DNA from 4 places in the Nocardioides sp. CCNWLW216 genome. Region 3 is predicted to be linked to each of the others. Evidence: predicted binding sites of a transcription regulator. Region 3 holds the regulator's gene; each other region holds the start of a gene.
What was found. Region 3 encodes LexA, which represses DNA repair genes until DNA is damaged. Its sites were predicted from a motif close to TCGAACANNTGTTCGA; they were not measured.
Positions count from the first base shown of each region.

Region 1: V7S47_RS22410 (HNH endonuclease signature motif containing protein) is a predicted target of LexA. The motif match lies at 3,320-3,335, and genes of this name have one in related genera.
Region 2: V7S47_RS14195 (HNH endonuclease signature motif containing protein) is a predicted target of LexA. The motif match lies at 2,402-2,417, and genes of this name have one in related genera.
Region 4: V7S47_RS17375 (HNH endonuclease signature motif containing protein) is a predicted target of LexA. The motif match lies at 1,970-1,985, and genes of this name have one in related genera.

Region 1 is NZ_JBBBBJ010000012.1:116,231-121,285, forward strand. Features, by position in the region: gene ccsB (c-type cytochrome biogenesis protein CcsB) at 1-347, shown strand, start outside; gene V7S47_RS22390 (AAA family ATPase) at 357-917, opposite strand; gene V7S47_RS22395 (hypothetical protein) at 929-1,156, opposite strand; gene V7S47_RS22400 (DUF4229 domain-containing protein) at 1,201-1,461, shown strand; gene V7S47_RS22405 (hypothetical protein) at 1,458-1,694, opposite strand; partial or broken gene V7S47_RS25715 (barstar family protein) at 1,751-2,155, opposite strand; gene V7S47_RS22410 (HNH endonuclease signature motif containing protein) at 2,056-3,306, opposite strand; gene V7S47_RS22415 (1,4-dihydroxy-2-naphthoate polyprenyltransferase) at 3,848-4,723, opposite strand; gene V7S47_RS22420 (MFS transporter) at 4,761-5,055, opposite strand, start outside.
Region 2 is NZ_JBBBBJ010000005.1:320,969-326,023, forward strand. Features, by position in the region: gene V7S47_RS14170 (suppressor of fused domain protein) at 1-13, shown strand, start outside; gene V7S47_RS14175 (hypothetical protein) at 160-408, opposite strand; gene V7S47_RS14180 (hypothetical protein) at 511-840, opposite strand; gene V7S47_RS14185 (hypothetical protein) at 1,159-1,401, opposite strand; gene V7S47_RS14190 (hypothetical protein) at 1,788-2,150, shown strand; gene V7S47_RS14195 (HNH endonuclease signature motif containing protein) at 2,460-3,701, shown strand; gene V7S47_RS14200 (pyridoxamine 5'-phosphate oxidase family protein) at 3,802-4,314, shown strand; gene V7S47_RS14205 (MerR family transcriptional regulator) at 4,369-4,743, shown strand; gene V7S47_RS14210 (phosphonatase-like hydrolase) at 4,746-5,055, opposite strand, start outside.
Region 3 is NZ_JBBBBJ010000018.1:73-5,127, forward strand. Features, by position in the region: gene V7S47_RS25190 (LysM peptidoglycan-binding domain-containing protein) at 172-519, opposite strand; gene lexA (transcriptional repressor LexA) at 796-1,512, shown strand; gene V7S47_RS25200 (MXAN_6640 family putative metalloprotease) at 1,572-3,155, shown strand; gene V7S47_RS25205 (alkaline phosphatase D family protein) at 3,232-4,944, shown strand; gene V7S47_RS25210 (alkaline phosphatase family protein) at 4,944-5,055, shown strand, end outside.
Region 4 is NZ_JBBBBJ010000007.1:241,979-247,033, reverse strand. Features, by position in the region: gene V7S47_RS17380 (right-handed parallel beta-helix repeat-containing protein) at 236-1,519, shown strand; gene V7S47_RS17375 (HNH endonuclease signature motif containing protein) at 1,999-3,252, shown strand; gene V7S47_RS17370 (NADPH:quinone reductase) at 3,313-4,329, opposite strand; gene V7S47_RS17365 (TIGR03618 family F420-dependent PPOX class oxidoreductase) at 4,397-4,804, shown strand; gene V7S47_RS17360 (hypothetical protein) at 4,808-5,055, opposite strand, start outside.

The DNA.
Region 1 (5,055 bases), on a different contig from region 3:
GCGGTCGCACCGGCGGTGGCTACCTCGGCCGGGTGCCCGACACCGCGACGCTCGACCGGGTCGCCTACCGGATCAACGCGTTCGCGTTCCCCGTCTGGACCTTCGCCGTCCTGATCACCGGCCCGATCTGGGCCTTCCACGCCTGGGGCTCCTACTGGAACTGGGACCCCAAGGAGGTCTGGGCGTTCATCACCTGGGTGCTGTACGCCGGCTACCTGCACGCCCGGGCCACGGCCGGCTGGAAGGGCCGCAACGCCGCGATCCTGGCCCTCTGCGGGATGGCGACGCTGTGGTTCAGCTTCATCGGCGTCAACTTCTTCATCTCCAGCATCCACTCCTACGCCTAGGTCACCCGGCTAGGTCTCGGCCAGGCTCTCCAGGAGGGCGCGGTACGTCGCGTCCGGGTCGCCCTCGGGACTGGTGACCACCACCGCGTCCGGGCGCTCGGCGACGAGCCGGACCAGCCGTGCGTGGTAGTCCAGCAGCACCTGGTCCCCGCCCTGCACGGCCACGATCTCGCGGACCCGGTCGTGCCACGGGTCGGGTGCCTCGTCGCCGACGCCGCGCCGGTGGAACCGGGAGACGGCCGCGGCCGGGGTGTCGAGCAGGACCCGTTCGACGTACGCCGCGCCGGCGCGGGTCGCGGCCGCCTCGAACCGCTGCAGCTCGGACGGGCGGACGAGCATCTGGGGGAGCACGACGTCGCGGCCCTCGCGCAGGTGCGTCTCGATCATCGCGAGCGCGAGCGGCCGGATCACGGCACCGGCGATGGCGAAGTCGTCGCGCCAACCCCCGATCAGCGTGCGCAGGACGTCGATGTCGCAGCACAGGACGCCGGGGTGCTCGTCGGCGTACCGGCGCGCGATCATGGACTTGCCGATCCCCGGCGGTCCGTTGAGGTGGATCAGGCGGCTCATGCGTCCGCGGCTCAGGCGGAGTCGGGATCCTCGGGGTCCTCGGGGAGTCGACGCTTGCGGTCGAGGTCGCGCAGGAAGTCCTCGTCGTCGTCGGGAGCGACGATGCGGGGCTGGGGGCGAGGACCGGGGCGCTTCGTGCCGCCCGGGGTCGGCGGCAGGATGCCGCGGCGCTGGATGACGCGGACGACGAGGTACGTCGCCAGCGCGAAGAGCGCAACCACGAACAGGAACTTCAGCACACCTCCAATGTAGGCCCCGACTGGTGACGATCTACCCTGGAGGGGTGAAGGAGTTCTGGGTCTACACCGGTCTGCGCCTCGCGCTGTTCGTCGCGTCGCTCGCGGTGGTGTTCTCCGCCTGGCTCCTGATCGCCGGCGAGGCCAACATCCTGGTGTGCGTCGTGATCGCGTTCGTGGTCAGCGGCATCGGCTCGTACTTCCTCCTCGAACGTCAGCGCCTCGCCCTCGCCCAGCACGTCGAGGCCCGGGCCACCCGCGCCACCGCGCGGTTCGAGGAGATGAAGACGAAGGAGGACGTCGACTAGCTCGACGTCCCGGCCGCCCGCCGTCGCCCCTCAGAGCCCACGCGCGGCGTTCCACGTCGGCACCGAGCCACCCACCAGCTCCAGCCGCGGATCGCCGGACTGTGGCCAGCGCGATCAAGCGGATCGCCCACGAGCATCGCGGTGTGCGCAGTCTCGGCCAGGACGTCGAGCAGCGACTGCGCGGTGGGCCGATCGACCTCGACGAACTGGTCGAAGCCGACGAGCGCCAGCACCAGTCCGTTGCTCCTGTCGGCCAGCCGTACTGCCCGTGGGCGACCTCGTCCAGGCAGTCGTTGAGCGCGTCGAGGTTGTGCCCGTAGGAGGGCGGGAAACCGAACGTCTCCGCCGGAGTGCTGTGCATCTCGGACTCCGATCCCCGCCGCGCAGCCGCGAGGGTGACGCAGTGGTACCCCTCGTCGCTCAGCCACCGCACGGTCTCGTCCAGGACCGACGTCTGCCAGAACAAGGTCACGAAGCAGTCCTGCACGAGACGGAGGTCGAGCGCGTCCGCCGGGAGAGTGCCCGGCTCCCAGGAAGCCAGCGCGGCAGCGCAGCTGCCTCCGGGCGCGCCCGTAGCCCTGAGCGGGCGGGCCGTCAGGACTGCGGGGTGGTGCCGGTGTAGTCGCGGACGAAGGTCAGTCCGTTGGGGCTGCGCCAGATGAAGGTGGTGTCGTCGATCTTGTCGTAGCGCCATCTGGTGTGGGTCTTGGTGCGGTGATGTCGCCGGCAGAGTGGGGCGATGTTGCAGTCGCACGTGGCGCCGCCGTGGGCGGCGGGGTCGCTGTGGTCGTGGTCGCACGACCGGGCTCTGCGGCGGCACCACGGGAACACGCAGGAGTGCTGCAGGAGGGCCTGGCGTTCTTTGAGCCTGTCGGGGACTTCGTAAGCGTCGACGTGGACGTGGTCGGCCAGGTCGATCACGGGCTTGATGACGACCTGGCTGTCGCCGTCCTGACACCAGGACCGCACCTGCTCGACCGAGATCATCGACCGGGTGTTCTCGACGCGGGCGATCGCGGCGTCGGCGAGGTGCACGTGCACGACGACCTGGCGGGGGCGTTTGCGGTCGGGGTCGGGTTCGGCGTTGAGGTCGAGGGTGAGCTGGCGTCGGGCGAGGTCACCGACCGCGATCGAGCGCCGTACATCGAGGGAGAGCCCGTCGGCGATCGTGGCGAGGTGGGTAGCGCCGCGGGCGACGGCGTCTTCGAGGTCGAGTGCGTCGACGAGGTCGAGGGTGCCGCGGACTTCGACGTGGCCGTCGTAGGAGACCTGCTGGGTGTCGAGGTCGAAGTGCCGCATCTCGGCCGCGTCACGCACGCGCTGGGCCGCGGTGTCGGGGTCGAAGCGGGTGCGGGCTTCTTCGATGGTGCGGTCGAGCTGGGCGATCGAGATCTTGTGCGCGACGCGGTGGACGTGAAGGTCGACGAACTCCGCACCGTCCTCAGGCAGGTCGATGGTCTCCGCCGCGATGCGTCGGGCCTTCCAGACCGGGAGGTCAAGGGACTGGACGCGCTCGTAGACCCTGGGCAGGCGGTGGGCGAGCTCGACGGCGTGTCCGAGGTAGATCCGCCCGGAGTCCGATGACAGGCCCAGTGCGGCGGAGAACTCCAGCACACTGAACTCGGCGATGAGGGGTGCGCCGGGGCCGGCGATGGCCATCTCGTCCTCGCAGCCGGGGATCCACACCGCGGCGGCATCGTGCAGGGAGTCGGTGGAGTGCATGCCGGCCCAGGTGACGGCGGCGGCGAGCTGGTTCGCGGCCGCGCGCAGCTCGTCTCGTCGCTCGAAGCGCACGTACGACAGCACCGCCGAGGCGGTGTCGCAGTCGTCGAGGTCCCGAACCATGGCCTCATTCTAGTCGAACAGGTGATCGAATGCGAGGTTGTTCACAGCCTTGTTCGAACGGTCGACCCGAAGAGTCCGAAAGCTAGAAGCAGGCTCGTGATGGCCCTTGATCACCGCGGACGGTGAGCCCCCTTGTCTCTGTAAAAAGTCTTTGAACCGACCTGGTGTACCGAGCAGACGCCGCGGCAGGGACCGGCCTACCGCGAGGTCGCTTGTTGGTTGCGGGGGTCTCGACGGGCGCTCAGGACTTCGTCCTTCACTGCTCGACCACCGGAGGCAGGGACCGGCGGCGGGGGCTGGCCTACTGAGAGGTTGCTTGTTGGTTGCGGGGGTCTCGACGGGCGTTCAGGACTTCGTCCTTCACGGGAGAGACCACCGGAGGCAGGGACCGGCGGCGGGGCCGGCCTACCGAGAGGTTGCTTGTTGGTTGCGGGGGTCTCGACGGGCGCTCAGGACTTCGTCCTTCACTGCTCGACCACCGGCGACAGCGACCGGCGGCAGGGCTTACCTACCGGAGGTCGCCTGCTGGCGGCGGGAGTGGTCAGGCGCAGGTGATGAGGGCGGCGGTGGTGAGGGCGGCCCAGGCGAGCTCGGCGGTGCCGGTGGACTGCAGGACGGGGATGAGGTCGGGGCCGGTGGCGTCGCCGAGGACCAGGCGGAGGCCGGGGGCGGCGAGCACGAGGAAGAGGAGGCCGACCAGGACGCACCAGGACGTCGTGGCGGCGAGCGCGACGACGGCGAGGGCGGCGACCAGCACGAGGGCGGCGTACAGGAGGCGGGTGGCGCGGTCGCCGAGGACGACGGCGAGGGTGCGCTTGCCGGCGATCGTGTCGGTGGGGATGTCGCGCAGGTTGTTGACGACCAGGATCGCGCAGGCGAGCGCGCCGATGCCGACGGCGGCGTACAGGGCGGCGAGCTCCCAGGTCTCGGTCTGGACGTACGTCGTGCCGATGACGGCGACCAGCCCGAAGAAGACGAAGACCATCACCTCGCCGAGGCCGAGGTAGCCGTAGGGCTTCGAGCCGCCGGTGTAGTACCAGGCGGCGAGCACCGAGACGGCGCCGACGGCGAGCAGCCACCACGCGGTGGAGGCGGCCAGGACCAGGCCGGCGACGCCGGCGACGCCGAAGGCCAGGAAGGCGGCCCGCTTCACCGCCGACGGGGAGGCCGCGCCGGACCCGACGAGGCGCATCGGGCCGACCCGGTCGTCGTCGGTGCCGCGGATGCCGTCGGAGTAGTCGTTGGCGTAGTTGACGCCGACCTGGAGGGCCAGGCTCACCACCAGGGCGAGCAGCGCCTTCCAGAGCACCAGCCCGTCGACGTACGACGCGACGCCGGTGCCGGCCAGCACCGGCGAGACCGCGGCCGGGAGCGTGCGGGGCCGGGCACCGGCCAGCCAGTCACCAGGAGTCGCCACGAGGGGTGATTGTGGCAGTCGGCCCGGGGTGGTCGGGTCAGAGGGGCCGGGCCACGGCCCCGGGGACGTCGCCGCCGGGCTCGCCGGGCTGGGTGGCCGAGGGCGGCCCGAGGGGCGGGGGCTCCTCCTCAGCGCTCGCCTCCGAGGCCGAGGCCTCGGCCAGGACGTCGGCCGGGACGTGCTGTTCCAGGAAGCGCCGGGCCATGGCCGTCGCGGGGTGCAGACCGGCCGCGGCGACGGTGATGAGGCCGGCGATGACCAGCCAGCCGGTCGCCCCCCAGTTCATCGCGAGGAACGTGTAGACCGCCGGAGCCCAGACCCGGCCGAGGGTG
Region 2 (5,055 bases), on a different contig from region 3:
TAGCTACGTGTGACGGGGGCCTTCGAAGAGGGGCAACCGTCGGAGGCGGGAGTTCGATGCCAGGGCCTGTCGCCGTTGACAGCGCGTGCCCGAAGCGCGCTCTCATGGCAATGGGCGGTCGATTGCACGCCTGGTATCCGCCGCGGCCTGTACCGAGCATCATCGTGAAGCGGCGCGCTCAGTTCCGATCAGGACTTCGTCAAAGTCGGAGAGTCTCGTCTCGAGCCTAAACCGGTCCACGAGGTAGTCGAAGAACGGTTGCTCAACGGCCCATAGCGCCTCGGGAACACAGCCAAGATGCTTGGCCACGACCTCGTCTTCGAGGCCGACAAGTTCCCATCGAGCAGCCATTGCCTGGTGGCGGAATCCCTCGAGCACCCACTGACACGGCTCAACTGGGTTGCTCATGAGGTCGAAGGTACGCGCGAGGGCACGACGCGTCGCCCGGATCTGCCACCCTGAGTGCGCGGTCGTGCCGGTGAGCGGTAGCGCATTCACTCTCAGCCAATGTCACCAAGTGACGGCATCCGGCGGCACGGTGCCGTCTCGGAGCAGGGCGACGAGTTCCGCGAACACCTCGTCCAGTTGCACCGACGAGTTGAGGTCGTAGTGCTTGGAGACCCCCCGGACGTCAGCTTTCCGCCCGGCGTCCAGTTCAATCTCCCCTGTCTCCCAAGCGGCGACACTTGCGAGCCAGTCAGCGCTCTCGAATTCTGTTGTGGAGATCGCTTTGCCGTAGTTCGGCGAGATCGGGTTCACGCGGACCTCCACCGACATCGCAGTCCACTCGTGCTGGTGAGAGCGGATGCAGGGCTCGAAGTCAGTCAGGGCGAAGGCCACGTCGGCAGAGTTTCATGACGCGACCGCTCACGACGCCGAGTGCGCGGTCGTACCGAGAAGCGGTCGCTCGGTTCAGGCCGAGAACCTGAACGCGGCGTGGGGATTCGACCCAGGCACCGACCTCCCGGTCGGCCCATGCATGGTCCTCGGGTGCGGCCGCCTTGCTGGCCACCCAGCCACTCGGGCTCGAAGTCGTACCCGCCATCGACCGTGACGGGCGTTCTCTGAGGGGGTTGCACGCCGGCATGCTCTCAGCCCCGAGGACACACGCGCATGCTCATGCCGCCAAGCGCGCGGTCCTGGCGAGATCGGGACGTACTAGTCGCCCGGAGTTAGACGCTTCAGCGCATCCGCGACCAAGGTGTCGTACTGCCGGCTAAAGGGCTCGGGGAGCTGGCTCTCCAGCGAGCCCAGCAATCTTGCCAATGCCAGTTCTTCAGCGGGGTGCTGCGGGTTCACGTTGTCCTGGTCGTCGTCTGCCCATCGGCACAGGAGCTCGAAGAGCACGAGCGCCGCGTCAGCTTCGAGGATGATCGTCACATTGCGCTCGCCGTCGCTCACCCGGCCGATTCTGCCGCCCGACAGTCGGATATGCCGCCGAGTTCGCAGTCCTGCCGATGAGCGCTCGCCCGACTGATCCCACCGACCACGCTGAGGAGCTTCGGACTGCGGGCTGCCATGCCGCGGGGGGAACGCGGTCCCGCCGAGTTGAAGACATTGATCGGTGGCATAGAACCGATGCGCGTGGGGGCGCGTCGTACGGAGGTGGCGAATCATCGACTGTGCAACCTCTTGGTCTCGGCAGCGGCGGTCCCGGCGCTGTTCGGCGCCGCAGGGTGCTCTGGTGACGAAGTGAAGCCGTCGACCGAACCTGCGAAGCCAACGACGCAACCGTCACCTCACCTGCCCGGCAATCAGTCGCTCCCGCCGCCGGGTGGTTCGACCCCTTGTCCTTCTCTTTGACGTTGCGGTCGTCGACCGTGCAGCAGGGGAGAACCTTGCGAGGTCGCGTCGCCGTTGAGAACAACTCGACGAAGGTGGTCGTGGACCCGGACTGTGTCATCGCGGAAGGGCGGTATGCCCTGGTGCCCGTCGACGGACCGGAAACCGCCGACCTGTGGTTCAGGCCCATGACTGCCTGTGGCGGGCCGCACCGCATGCCACCCGCATACCGCGACGAATACAGCGGTCCCGAGTTCGTCGCTCGTACCATCTACGGCGCCCCGTTACCCCCTGGCGATTACCTCGCAGTGCTCGACATCAAGGGACTTTCGCAACGTCTGGAACACCCGGTAACCGTCACCCCTTGAAAGGTCCACACACGCCGCGATCCGCGGGCCCAACCTCTGCGTCGTGCCCCGCCTGTAGGCGCCTTCACCAACCTGCCCTTTCATGCCGTTGCCAGTGGTCAGAGGTCGACGGCCCGTAGCCGCAACTGGCCTCCGAACCCATCAGAGCAACGTCCAGCAGTCAGCACGAGTCGACACATGTCCGGGTTCGGGATCTGTTCAGCTCTGGACCTGCGCAACTAAATAGAACATGACGACTCGGACCCTTGATTTAGAACATAGGTTCGACCATACTGGTGTGGTCATCTCGTGGAGCTCTCGGAGGCTCGCATGGACCACCCCCACCCGATCAGGGTCGCTGTCCGCGAGATCGACCATGCGCTGAAGACCGTCGCTGACGTGAACCCGTCGTTCATGACCACGCCCGACAAGGCCGCTGCGTTGCGCGAGCTCGCGGTGTTGGAGGCGCGGGTGGGTGAGCTGCGGCTGCGGGTCGCGGCGGACGCCTGCGACGTGGCCGAGGAGCACGGGGCACGCGACGTCGGGGCCTGGACCGCGCACGCCGTACGACGCCGGCGGGCGGACTGTGCGCGCGAGCTACGGCTCGCACTGGCGCTGGCCGACCGGCCGGTGCTCGCGGCCGCGGTGCGTGAGGGGGCGGTGAACCTCGACCAGGCCCACGTGATCGCCGACGCCCTCGCCGCGCTGCCGGGTGACGTCGACGCTGAGGTGGTCGACCGGGCCGAGGTCGCGCTGGTGGGCTACGCCGCGGACTTCGACCCCACCGAGCTGCACCGCCTCGGTCGCCGCATCCTGGACGTGGTCGCGCCCGAGGTCGCCGAAGCCGTCGAGGCGCGGCACCTGGCCGACCTCGAAGCCTCCGCCCGGCAGCGGATGCGCCTCGGGCTCCGGGCCTGCGGGGACGGGACGACGCGCATCAGTGCGCTGATCCCCGACGCGTCCGCGGCCCGACTCGCGACCTACCTGCACGCGTTCACCAACCCACGCCGCGACACCGACGACGAGACGCCGGTCGAGCGGGCGCCGTCCGGGCGCCAGGCCGCTGCCGCGTTCTGCCAGCTCCTCGAAGCCGTCGACCCCGGGCGACTCCCCCTGCACGGCGGCGACACGACCACGCTGGTCGTCACGATGACCCTCGACTCGCTCCGCTCGGAGATCGGGACCGCGACGCTGGGCAACCCCGGGCCGGGTGACTCACATGATCGGATCACCGCCGGTGAGGCCCGCCGGTTGGCGTGCACCGCGAACCTCGTCCCCGCCGTCCTCGGCGGGAAGTCCGAGGTCCTCGACCTGGGCCGTTCCCAGCGGCTTTACACCCGGCCTCAACGCCGGGCGATGGGGCTGCGCGATCGTGAGTGCCGGGCCGAGGGGTGCCACATCCCGGCGCCGTGGTGCGAGGCGCACCACCTGCGACCTTGGTCGCGGGGTGGGCGGACCGATCTCGACGACGGCGTACTGCTCTGCAGCCGACATCACCACCACATCCATGACCCCGCCTACGGCGTGGAACACCTCCCCGAAGGCCAGTTCCGCTTCCACCGGGAAACCTAGGGATACCGAGCCACCGGGCTCGACTACTGACGCGTCGTGATGATCCGCATCCGCACGTTGCCGACCGATGAGTCCGGACGCCCGACCCGGTCGGAGTCCCATGATCACCGGACACCTCGACCCCCGCTTGGGCCGGGCCGACGCGACCGCACCCGCCTGGACCGACGTCGGGCGGCAGCTGGCCGAGGCCGAGCTCTACTGGTTGACGACCGTCCGTGCCGACGGCCGCCCGCACGTCACGCCGCTGGTCGGGGTCTGGCACGACGACGCCTTCGCGTTCTGCACCGGGGTGGGCGAGCAGAAGCAGGTCAACCTCGCGGGATCGCCGTACGTCGCCGTCACGACCGGGACGCCGACCTGGACCGCCGGCACCGACCTGGTCGTCGAGGGCCGGGCCGACCGCGTCGTCGGCCGGGGCTCCCTCGAGCCGGTGGCGGCCGCCTGGCGGGACAAGTACGACGGGGACTGGCCGTGGCGCGCCACCGAGCACGGCTTCGACGACGGTGACGGCTCCACCCCGTGGGTGTACGTCGTCCGCCCGGACAAGGTCATCGCCTTCGGCAAGGACCCGCACAGCCAGACGACGTACCGGCCCGGAGCTGCCGAGCGCTAGGATCAGAGCCTGACACTGACGTCAGAGGCAAGCGCTGAGAGAGGAAGTCACCCGATGCGGATCGGAGAGCTCGCCGACCGGAGCGGAGCCAGCGTGCGCTCGCTGCGCTACTACGAGGAGCAGGGGCTGCTGGCGAGCGAGCGCAGCGCCAGCGGTCAGCGGCACTACGCCGAGTCCGCCGTCGAGCGGGTGCTCTTCCTGCGCCGCCTGTACGCCGCCGGGCTGACCAGCAGCACCATCGCCCAGCTGCTGCCGTGCGCCTACGCGCCGAGCACCACCACCTCCGACCACGCGTTCGAGGTGATGGTCGAGGAGCGCGCCAAGCTGGACGCCCACATCGCCGAGCTGTTGCACACCCGCGACGCGATCGACGGCTTCATCGCGGCCAACCGCGCGCACCGCGGCGAGCTGGTCTCAGCCCAGCAATGAGTTCAACCCAGCAGTGATGGCAGTCCCGCGACGCTCGACAGCAGGTGCGTGTGCGGCTCGCGGCCGAGCGCGTCGGCGTCGAACGCCCCGCTGAGCACGCCGACCACGTGCCCGGCGCCGGCGTTGGTGCCGGCGGCCAGGTCGTTGGGGGTGTCGCCGGCGACCAGCACCTCGGCGACGTCGTGGACGCCGGTGCGCTCCATGCAGCGGAAGACCAGGTACGGCGCGGGCCGGCTCGCGGCCACCTCGTCCGAGGCCACCACGGCGTCGACCGGGCCGAGCGCCGCGAGTGCCGGCTCCGCGAGGTCCGCG
Region 3 (5,055 bases):
ACACCACTCCTCCGTCACGGCCACTCGACCACCGAAAGCCCGCGACACCGCTCCTCCTCGCGGGGGGTATCGAGACCAGGAACGCCGCAGGGGCGGGGCCACCTGGCCCCGCCCCTGTCTTCCCCGGCCCGTCAGCCGGGGTCGAGGCGGCTGACGAAGTCTGTGGTGGCGCTACTCGGTGGGGACCCGGAGCTGCTGGCCGGCCACGAGCACCGTGGAGTCGAGACCGTTGAGACGCTCGATGCGGGAGATCATCGAGCGGACCTGACCGTCCTCGGAGGCGTCGGCCGCGATCTCCCAGAGGGTGTCGCCCGTGCCGACCGTGACTACGGTCGTCGACTCGACCGCGCCGGGCTCCGGCGTGGCCACCGAGCCAGCAGCCAGGACCAGCCCGATCCCGAGCACCACCGCCAGGCCGAGCAGGAACACCACGAGCCGTCCGCGGCGGGTGAGCCGGAGCTCCCCGCGGGTCGTCGACAGGGTGCTCAGTCGGACGGGGCTCAGCTGGATCGTGCTCATTGGGACCTCCTGGGGAAGTGGCGGTCAGCCTCGGTGCCTGACCACAACCGCATGTCTAACGGCGGCCACCGACAGTCCGGTGCGGGCCAGCTGGTCGATCAGACGTTCGATCGAACATGTGTACGAGGCTAGAGCAGGTGTTCGAACGAAATCAAGGGCTCGACGAACATTTGTTCGAACATGGTCGGCCCGACACGCCGTTCGAACACGTGTTTGAAGCGGGGCGGTCGGATCGGTACGGTGTGGCCCACGAGCATCCCGGCGAAAGGCGTCACCATGGCCAGCAAGAAGAACGTCAGCGAGCTGCCCGACGGGCCGCCGGACGCGACGGGCCTGACCCCGCGTCAGCAGCGCGTGCTCGCCCACATCAAGGACAGCATCGAGAAGCGCGGCTACCCGCCGAGCATGCGCGAGATCGGCGACGCCGTCGGCCTCACGAGCTCCTCGAGCGTGGCTCACCAGCTGAAGTCCCTCGAGGAGAAGGGCTTCCTCAAGCGTGACCCGCACCGACCGCGGGCGCTGGAGGTCTTCCTGCCCGAGGTGATGGCCGCCCGCCGCACGCTCTCCAGCGCCGAGGAGACGTCGTACGACGAGACCGGCCTCGGCGACTCCGCCCCGACCCCGGCCAACGTGCCCCTGCTCGGCCGGATCGCCGCCGGCGGTCCGATCCTCGCCGAGGAGCGCTACGAGGAGGTGTTCCCGCTCCCCCGCCAACTGGTCGGCGAGGGCGAGCTCTTCCTGCTGGAAGTCGCCGGCGACTCGATGGTCGACGCCGCCATCTGCGACGGCGACTACGTCGTGATCCGCAAGGAGCAGACCGCGGAGAACGGTGACATCGTCGCCGCCCTGCTCGACGGCGAGGCCACCGTGAAGACCTTCAAGCGCAAGGACGGGCAGGTCTGGCTGATGCCCCACAACGAGGCCTACGACCCGATCGACGGCACCCACGCGACGATCCTCGGCAAGGTCACGGCGGTGCTGCGACGAGTCTGATCCGGGTGGGTGGGCGTGCGAGGATGGCGCGTCCGCCCTCCCCTTGGATGGAGATCTCGTTGCGCGCTCGTCACCGTTCGCTGCTCGCCACCGTCGGCGCCGTCGCCGTCGCCGCCGCCCTGTTGAGCCCTCCCGGGGCTGCGCGCGCGGCTGACGACCCCGCCGTCGTGCCGATCACCGAACCGACCGGGGCAGCCGACGCCACTGCCCGCGCCGTCGAGGTGCTCGAGCAGGCCGACGAGATCGTGAGCGGTGAGGTCGACGGCCGGGACGCGAGCCTGGCTCTGCTGGAGCTGGCCCGCACACGCTCGGCCCTCCCCGCCGCACGCCGCGCGGAGGCCGATCGGATCCTGGCCCGTCCGACCGACACCCCGGACACCGACGCCGGCGGCCGGTTCGGCTACGCCGCCAACGCACTCCCGACCCAGGCCTGCCAGGGCGGCTTCTGCGTGCACTGGGCCCGCGCCACCTCCGACGCCCCGGACCTGACCGACGCCGACGCCAACGGCCGGCCCGACTACGTCGACCGGGTCTTCGCGACGCTGCTGAAGGTCAGTGGCACCTACGTCGCCGCCGGCTACCGCAAGCCGGTCTCCGACCGGACCCGCGGTGGCGGGACCAACCAGTTCGACGTCTACCTCGTCGACACCGGCCGCGAGGGCCTCTACGGCTACTGCGTCCCCGAGGGCGTGACGTCCAGCACCCAGCGCAGCGCTCAGGCCTACTGCTCGCTCGACAACGACTTCGCCAGCAAGCAGTTCCCGGCCAACACCCCGGTCCACAACCTGCAGGTCACCACGGCCCACGAGTACTTCCACGCCGTCCAGTTCGCCTACGACATCACCGACGACCTCTGGTTCCTCGAGTCGACGGCGACCTGGGCCGAGGACGAGGTGTACGACGCCGTCAACGACAACATCCAGTACCTCCGCAACAGCCCGATGTCGCAGCCGCGCACCCCGATCGACAAGGGCCAGGACCTGCGCGTCTACGGCAGCTGGATCTTCTTCCGCTACCTCAGCGAGCTGGAGCCGGGCTCGCGCGGCGGGATGCCGACCATCGTCCGGGACATCCTGACCAAGGCCGCCGGACCGGCGTACTCGCTGCAGGCGGTGCGAGCGGTGCTGAAGGAGCGTGGTCGGTCGATGACGGCCACGGTCGCCCGCTTCTCGGCGGCCAACCGGCACCCGGCCCGCAGCTACCGCGAGGGCGCCCGCTACCCCGTGACCCGGCCCGAGGGCACCGCGCGCGTCGCCCGCAACCAGCTCCGCCGCGCGTCGCTGAAGCTGAACCACCTCAGCAGCGGCACCGTGCGCTACCGGCCCGGCAAGCGGACCAACCGGGCGAGCACCCGGCTGCGGATCGCGGTCGACCTCCCCCGCCGGACCCGGCCGACCGCCGCCGTGGTCACGGTGCGCCGGGAGTCGGGCAAGATCTCCTCTCGCCTGGTGCGCCTCCGGCCCTCCGGGGCCGGCCTCCTGAGCGTCCCCTTCGTCGACGGCCGGATCGCCTACGTCGACGTCACCCTCGTCAACGCCGGCACCCGCTACGCGTGCGGCCGCGGCACGGTCTACTCCTGCCAGGGCCGTTCGCTCGACGACGGCCTGCGGCTGCGGGTGCGGGTGCGCGCCGTCACCCGCTGAGCGGCTGCCGGATGAACAACGCGTGACGTCCGCGGTCAGGGCGTCACGCGGACGCTGACGGGTCGTTGGACGATCCGTGACCGCCTCCGGACCTGACCACGTCCTGCCGCTGCCCCGCCGTACCGTGCTCGCCACCGGCGCGGCGGGGACCGCGCTCACGGCGACCTCGCTGGTGGCCGGCGAGCCCACCGCGGAGGCGGCGCGCCCCGGCGCCCGCTTCTTCCGGCACGGCGTCGCCTCCGGTGACCCGCTGCCGCACCGGGTGGTGATCTGGACCCGGGTCACGCCGACCCCGGCCGCACAGCCCGGCTCCGGCAGGGGCCCTCGGGTCCGGGTCGGCTGGGAGGTGGCGACCGACCGCCGGTTCCGGCGCGTCGTACGACGGGGTGCGTTCGCGACCGGTCCGAGCCGCGACCACACGGTCAAGGTCGACGTCACCGGGCTGGAGCCGGCCCGCTGGTACTACTACCGGTTCACCTACCGCGGCGCCCGGAGCCGTCTCGGCCGGTTCCGCACCGCCCCGGCCCACGACGCGCTGCCCGGCCACGTCCGCTTCGGGGTCGTGTCCTGCGCCAACTGGCAGGCCGGCTACTTCGGGGCCTATCGCGGGCTCGCCGCCCGCGACGACCTGCACGCGGTCGTGCACCTGGGCGACTACTTCTACGAGTACGCCCCCGGCCAGTACGGCGCCGGCGCCGACGACACCGACGTACGACGGCACGTGCCCGCGAAGGAGGTCGTCAGCCTCGCCGACTACCGCCGACGACACGCGCAGTACAAGACCGACCCGGACCTCCAGGCCCTGCACGCCCGCTACCCGTGGATCGTCACCTGGGACGACCACGAGGTCACCAACGACCAGTGGAGCGGCGGTGCTGAGAACCACACGCCCGGCGGGGGCCTGAACGGCGAGGGCGACTTCCGGCGGCGCCGCGCCCGGGCCCACCGGGCGTACGACGAGTGGATGCCGGTCCGCCTCGACGGCACCGCCCGGCTCGGCGACGGCGACCGGCTGTTCCGCCGGCTGCGCTTCGGCCAGCTCCTCGAGCTGAGCATGCTCGACCTGCGCACCTACCGCAGCGAGCAGGTCTCGACCCCGGCCGTCGACGCCGGCGTCAGCGATCCCGACCGCACGATCCTGGGCGGCCGGCAGCTGGCCTGGCTGAAGTCGTCGCTGAGCCGCGAGCGGGCGCAGTGGAAGATCGTCGGCAACCCCGTGATGATCGCGCCGCTCGGCCTCGGCGGGCTCCCCGACGAGCTGATCGCGCCGCTCAACTCCTTCCTCGACCTGTTCCCCGAGGACGGGGTCACCATCAACACCGACCAGTGGGACGGCTACACCGCCGACCGCAACGAGATCTTCGGCCACCTGCGCGACCACCAGGTCACCGACACCGTCTTCATCACCGGCGACATCCACGGCGCCTGGGCCGCCGACCTGCCGTACGACGCGTCGACGTACCCGCTCACGGGGTCGGCCGGCGTCGAGTTCGTCTGCACGTCGGTGACCTCCAACAATCTCAAGGACGCGCTCGGCACCCCGCGCCGCAGCCCGGTCAACCTGGCCGCCGAGCAGGCGATCCTGGCCGCCAACCGGCACCTGAAGTACCTCAACTTCGACGACCACGGCTTCTCCGTCCTCGACGTGACCCCGGAGCGGGCGCAGATGGACTGGTACGTCATCGGCTCCCGGAGCACGCGCCGCACGCCGGTCACCTGGGCCCGGTCCTTCCAGACCCGGGCCGGCACCGGGCGGGTCGTGGCGGTCGACCGGCCGGTGGGTCGCTGATGTGCCGGGACGGCACCCCGGGTGCCTTCGAGCGCGGACTGGCCGAGGTCCGCACGGGGCGTCGTACCCTCCTGCAGGCGGGTGGCGCCGGACTGGTCTTCTCCGCCGTCG
Region 4 (5,055 bases), on a different contig from region 3:
ACGGCATCCCGACTAGACCGGGGTCTTGCGCAGCGCCCAGGAATCTCCTCGCGGAGGTGCAGGTTCGCCAGGCCCGGCCGCGGCGCGACGCCGGGGCCTCCACGAGACCGGATCAGGAAAACATCGGCAGGAAAAGTGACTTCTCCAGCAGAACCCGCATTCCGGCCCCGACGAGGGGCACCGGCGCGAGAAGGTGTCGCCTCAACTCCCCCCGACCGAGGCCGATCTGATCGACGTGTCCCCCCGCCACAGCCTCGTCGCCGCCCTCCTCCTGACGGCCGCGACGCTCCTGCCTGCCTCCACTGCCTCTGCCGCCCACGCGGCGACCGTCGACGACCTCGGTCGGAAGGCGGCCGGGCGCACGTTCTACGTCGACCCCCTCCTCGGCTCGGACCGGGCCAGTGGCCGGGGACCCCTCGCCGCGTGGCGCTCCCTGACCAAGGTCAGCGCCGGTGGCCTCCGCCCCGGGGACACGGTCCTGCTCCGCGCCGGTCGCCGGCACCGCGGCGGTCTCGACCTGCGCGTCGACGGCACCCGATCCCGGCCGGTGACGGTCGGCCGCTACGGACGTGGGGCCCGCCCCGTCGTCGCCCAGGGCGGCTGCGTGACGCTCCGCGGCGACTGGACCCGGGTGGTCGGCCTCGCCGCCGTCCGCTGCGGACGGGCCGGATTCACCGTCGAGGGCGCGCACGTCCTCCTCCGCGACGTCTTCGCCACCGACAACGTGGCCGGGATCTGGATCCGCGAGGGCGCGTCGTACGCCACGGTGAGCGACAGCGTGCTGCGCGACAACGACCGGATGGCCGGCGGGACACCCGGACCCGACGACGACTACGGCGCCTTCGGGGTCGAGGTGAACGGCGACCACGCCCGGGTCACCCGCAACATCATCAGCGGCAACCGGGCCCGCTCGGCCGACTACGGCGAGGACGGGTCTGCGGTCGAGGTCTACCAGGCCGTCGGCACGACGATCGACCACAACCGGTCGATCGACAACCTGGCCTTCACCGAGCTCGGCGGCAAGCGCACCCGCGGCACCCGGGTCGCCTACAACAGCGTCCGGAGCTCGCTGCGCGCCGGCAGCTTCCTGATGACCCGCGGCCCCGGGCAGACCTGGGGACCGGTCGTCGGCACGGTCGCCGAACACAACACCGTCCGGCTGACGGGGGCGAAGTCCTTCGGTTTCGGCTGCTACGGCGGCTGCACGCCCAAGATCCTCACCCTGCGGCGCAACGTCATCGTGGCCGGCTGGTCCGCCGGCTGGGCCGACGGTACCTTCGCCTCCGCTCAGAACATCTACGGCGGCGAGATCTGGTTCGACCTCGCCCGCACCGACAGCACCGCCTCGCCCCGCTTCGTGGACGCCGCCCGCGGCGACCTCCGCCTCGCCCCCGGCTCCCCCGCCCTCGACCGCGTCGCCTCCGCTGCCTGGGGCACCGACGTCAACGGACGCTCCCTCCCCCGCGACGGCGACGGCGACGGCATCGCCCGGGTCGACCTGGGCGCCTACGAACGCTGACCCACACCGCCGGTGGTCGAGCAGCAAGGCCGCTCTAGCGGTCGAGCGCCCGTCGAGACCCCCGCAGCCAACCCACTCCCCTTGTACGAGTCGGTCGCCCCACCGGTGGTCGAGCAGTGAAGGACGAAGTCCTGAACGCCCGTCGAGACCCCCGCAACCAACAAGCAACCTCTCGGCAGGCCGGCCCCGCCGCCGGTCGCTGTCGCCGGTGGTCGAGCAGTGAAGGACGAAGTCCTGAACGCCCGTCGAGACCCCCGCAGCCCTGCCACTGACCTCGTTCGAGCCAGCCTCTGCCGCGGCGTCTGCGCCTGGCACCAGGCCGGTTCAAAGACATTTACTGAAAGAAGGGGGCTCACCGTCCGCGGTGATCAAGGGCCATCACGAGCCTGCTTCTAGCTTTCGGTTCCTTCGGGTCGACCGTTCGAACAAGGCTGTGAACAACCCTCGCATTCGATCACCTGTTCGAGTAGAATGAGGGCATGGCTCGGGACCTCGACGACTGCGACACCGCACCCACGGTGCTCGCCTTCGTCCGCGCCCGACGCACCAGCCAACTCCAGGCCGAGGCCGACCAGCTCGCCGCCGCCGTCACCTGGGCCGGCATGCACTCCACCGACTCCCTGACCGACGCTGCCGCCGTCTGGGTGCCGGGTTGTGAGGACGAGATGGCCATCGCCGGCCCCGGCGCACCCCTCATCGCGGAGTTCAGTGTGCTGGAGTTCTCCGCCGCGCTGGGCCTGTCGTCGGACTCGGGTCGGATCTACCTCGGCCACGCCGTCGAGCTCGCCCACCGCCTCCCCAGGGTCTACGAACGCGTCCAGTCCCTCGACCTGCCGGTGTGGAAGGCCCGCCGCATCGCGGCGGAGACCATCGACCTCCCCGAAGACGGCGCCGAGTTCGTCGACCTTCACGTCGCCGCGACCGCGCACAAGATCTCCATCGCCCAACTCGACCGCACCATCGAAGAAGCCCGCACCCGCTTCGACCCCGACACCGCCGCCCAGCGGGCACGTGACGCGGCCGAGATGCGGCACTTCGACATCGACACCCAGCAGGTCTCCTACGACGGCCACGTCGAAGTCCGCGGAACCCTCGACCTCGTCGACGCACTCGACCTCGAGGACGCGGTCGCCCGCGGCGCGACCCACCTCGGCACCATCGCCAACGACCTCCCCCTCGACGTACGCCGCTCCATCGCCGTCGGTGACCTCGCCCGCCGCCAGCTCACCCTCGACCTCAACGCCGACCCCGACCCCGACCGCAAACGCCCCCGCCAGGTCGTCGTGCACGTCCACCTCGCCGACGCCGCCATCGCCCGCGTCGAGAACACCCGGTCGATGATCTCCGTCGAGCAGGTCAAGAGCTGGTGTCAGGACGGAGACAGTCAGGTCGTCATCAAGCCCGTCATCGACCTGGCCGGTCACGTCCACGTGGACGCCTACGAAGTCCCGGACAGGTTGAAGGAACGCCAGGCCCTGCTCCAGCACTCCTGCGTCTTCCCCTGGTGCCGCCGCAGGGCCAGGTCCTGCGACCACGACCACAGCGACCCCGCCGCCCACGGCGGGGCCACGTGCGACTGCAACATCGCCCCCCTCTGTCGGCGACATCACCGCGCGAAGACCCACACGCGGTGGCGTTACGACAAGGTCGATGACACGACGTTCATCTGGCGCAGCCCCAACGGACTGACCTTCGTTCGCGACCACACCGGCACCACCACCCCGCAGCCCTGACGGCCACAGCCCGAAGGGCTACGGGCACGCCCTCACGACAGCGCGGGCGGACGCGACTCGTCACTCCTCGCTGACGTCGACCAGCACCTTGCCCACCGCGCCCTGCTCGACGGCGTCGTGCGCGTCGGCCAGGTCCTCCAGCGGGAAGTGGTGCAGCGGGACCCCGGCGTCGTCGCCGACCCGGAGGGCGCCGTTCGAGACGGCGGCGTTGACGTCCAGGGTCGCCGCCTCCAGGAGGTCGGCGCCGAGGGTGTAGAGCAGCAGCCCCTGGAGGCGCAGGTTCTTGGCGAAGGTGCCGCGCACGGGGACCGTGGCCTCGGCCCCGCCGTTGTCGGCGTAGTAGGCGATCGTGCCGCGGTTGCGGAGCACCTCGACGTCGAGGGTGAGGTTCTGGGCGAGGGCGACCTCGACGACCAGGTCGACGCCTTCGGGGCAGAGCGTGCGGATCGCATCGACGGGATCGCCGACGCGGTAGTTCACGCTCTGGTGGGCGCCCGCGGCTACCGCGAGGGCGGCCTTCTCGTCGCTGCTGATCGTCGTCAGCACCGTCGCGCCGGCCCAGCGGGCGAGCTGGATCGCGGCGTTGCCGACCGCGCCCGCGCCGCCGGCCACCAGCACGGTCATGCCCGACATGGCGCCGGGCGAGAGTCGAGTGACGTCCTCGCCGGCGGTCAGCGCGCGGTGAGCGGTGACGGCCGGGACGCCGAGCGAGGCCCCGAGGTCGTACGACGCCCCGACGGGCAGGTGTACGACGCGCTCCACGGGCTGCACGGTGTGCTCGGCGGCCGTGCCGAGCCAGCGGCCGCTCTGCGCGAGCAGCACCCAGACCCGATCGCCCTCGGCGAAGCCGGCGACCCCGGGACCGACCGCGTCGATGACCCCGGCACCGTCCTGGCCGGGCGCGACCTCGTCGTACGGCCCGTTCATGCCGTTCGCCCGGAACTTCCAGTCCGTGGGGTTCACGCCGGCGCGGACCAGCCGCACCCGCACCTCACCCTCGCCGGGCTCGGGCCGGTCGCGATCGACCAGCCTCAGCACGCTGGAGGGGCCGGTCTCGCTGTACGTCACCGCACGCATGTCGTGTTTCGCCTCATCTCTGGTCGGGCACCTGGCCTCATCCGTGTGACCACCAGGAGGAAGTCCCATGCCCGAACTGCCATTCCCCGACGACGTCCGCGCCCTGCTCACCAAGCCCAACCCGGCCGTCGTCACCACCCTGCGCACCGACGGGCAGCCGGTGTCGGTGGCGACCTGGTACCTGCTCGAGGACGACGACCGCGTGCTGCTCAACATGGACCACAGCCGGGTCCGGGTGCAGCACCTGCGCCGCGATCCGCGCCTGACGCTGACCGCGCTCGACGAGTCGAGCTGGTACACGCACGTCTCGCTCATCGGCCGGGTCGTCGAGTGGGCCGAGGACGAGGACCTGAGCCAGATCGACCGGCTCAGCATCCACTACGGGGGCCAGCCGTACCCGACGCGGGACAGCCCGCGGGTCAGCGCCTGGTTCGAGATCGAGCGGTGGCACGGCTGGGGTGCCGCGAAGGACTGAGCGCTAGCGGCGCAAACCCTGGACGGCCCAGACGTGGCCCCACGGGTCGACCTCGAGGAGCACGCGGTCCTGCCGCTCACTGAGCGCACAGGCGAGCCACACGAGCGCCCAGACGCCGGTCAGCAGCGTCATGATCGCGTGGGCGACGTGGGCCGGGCGTCGCCGGTAGGAGAGCGTCACGCCCGAGGGGCCCTCGTGGACGACGGTCGCGGCGTTGGTCAGGACCTGGTCCTCCACGGCCAGGGCCAGCA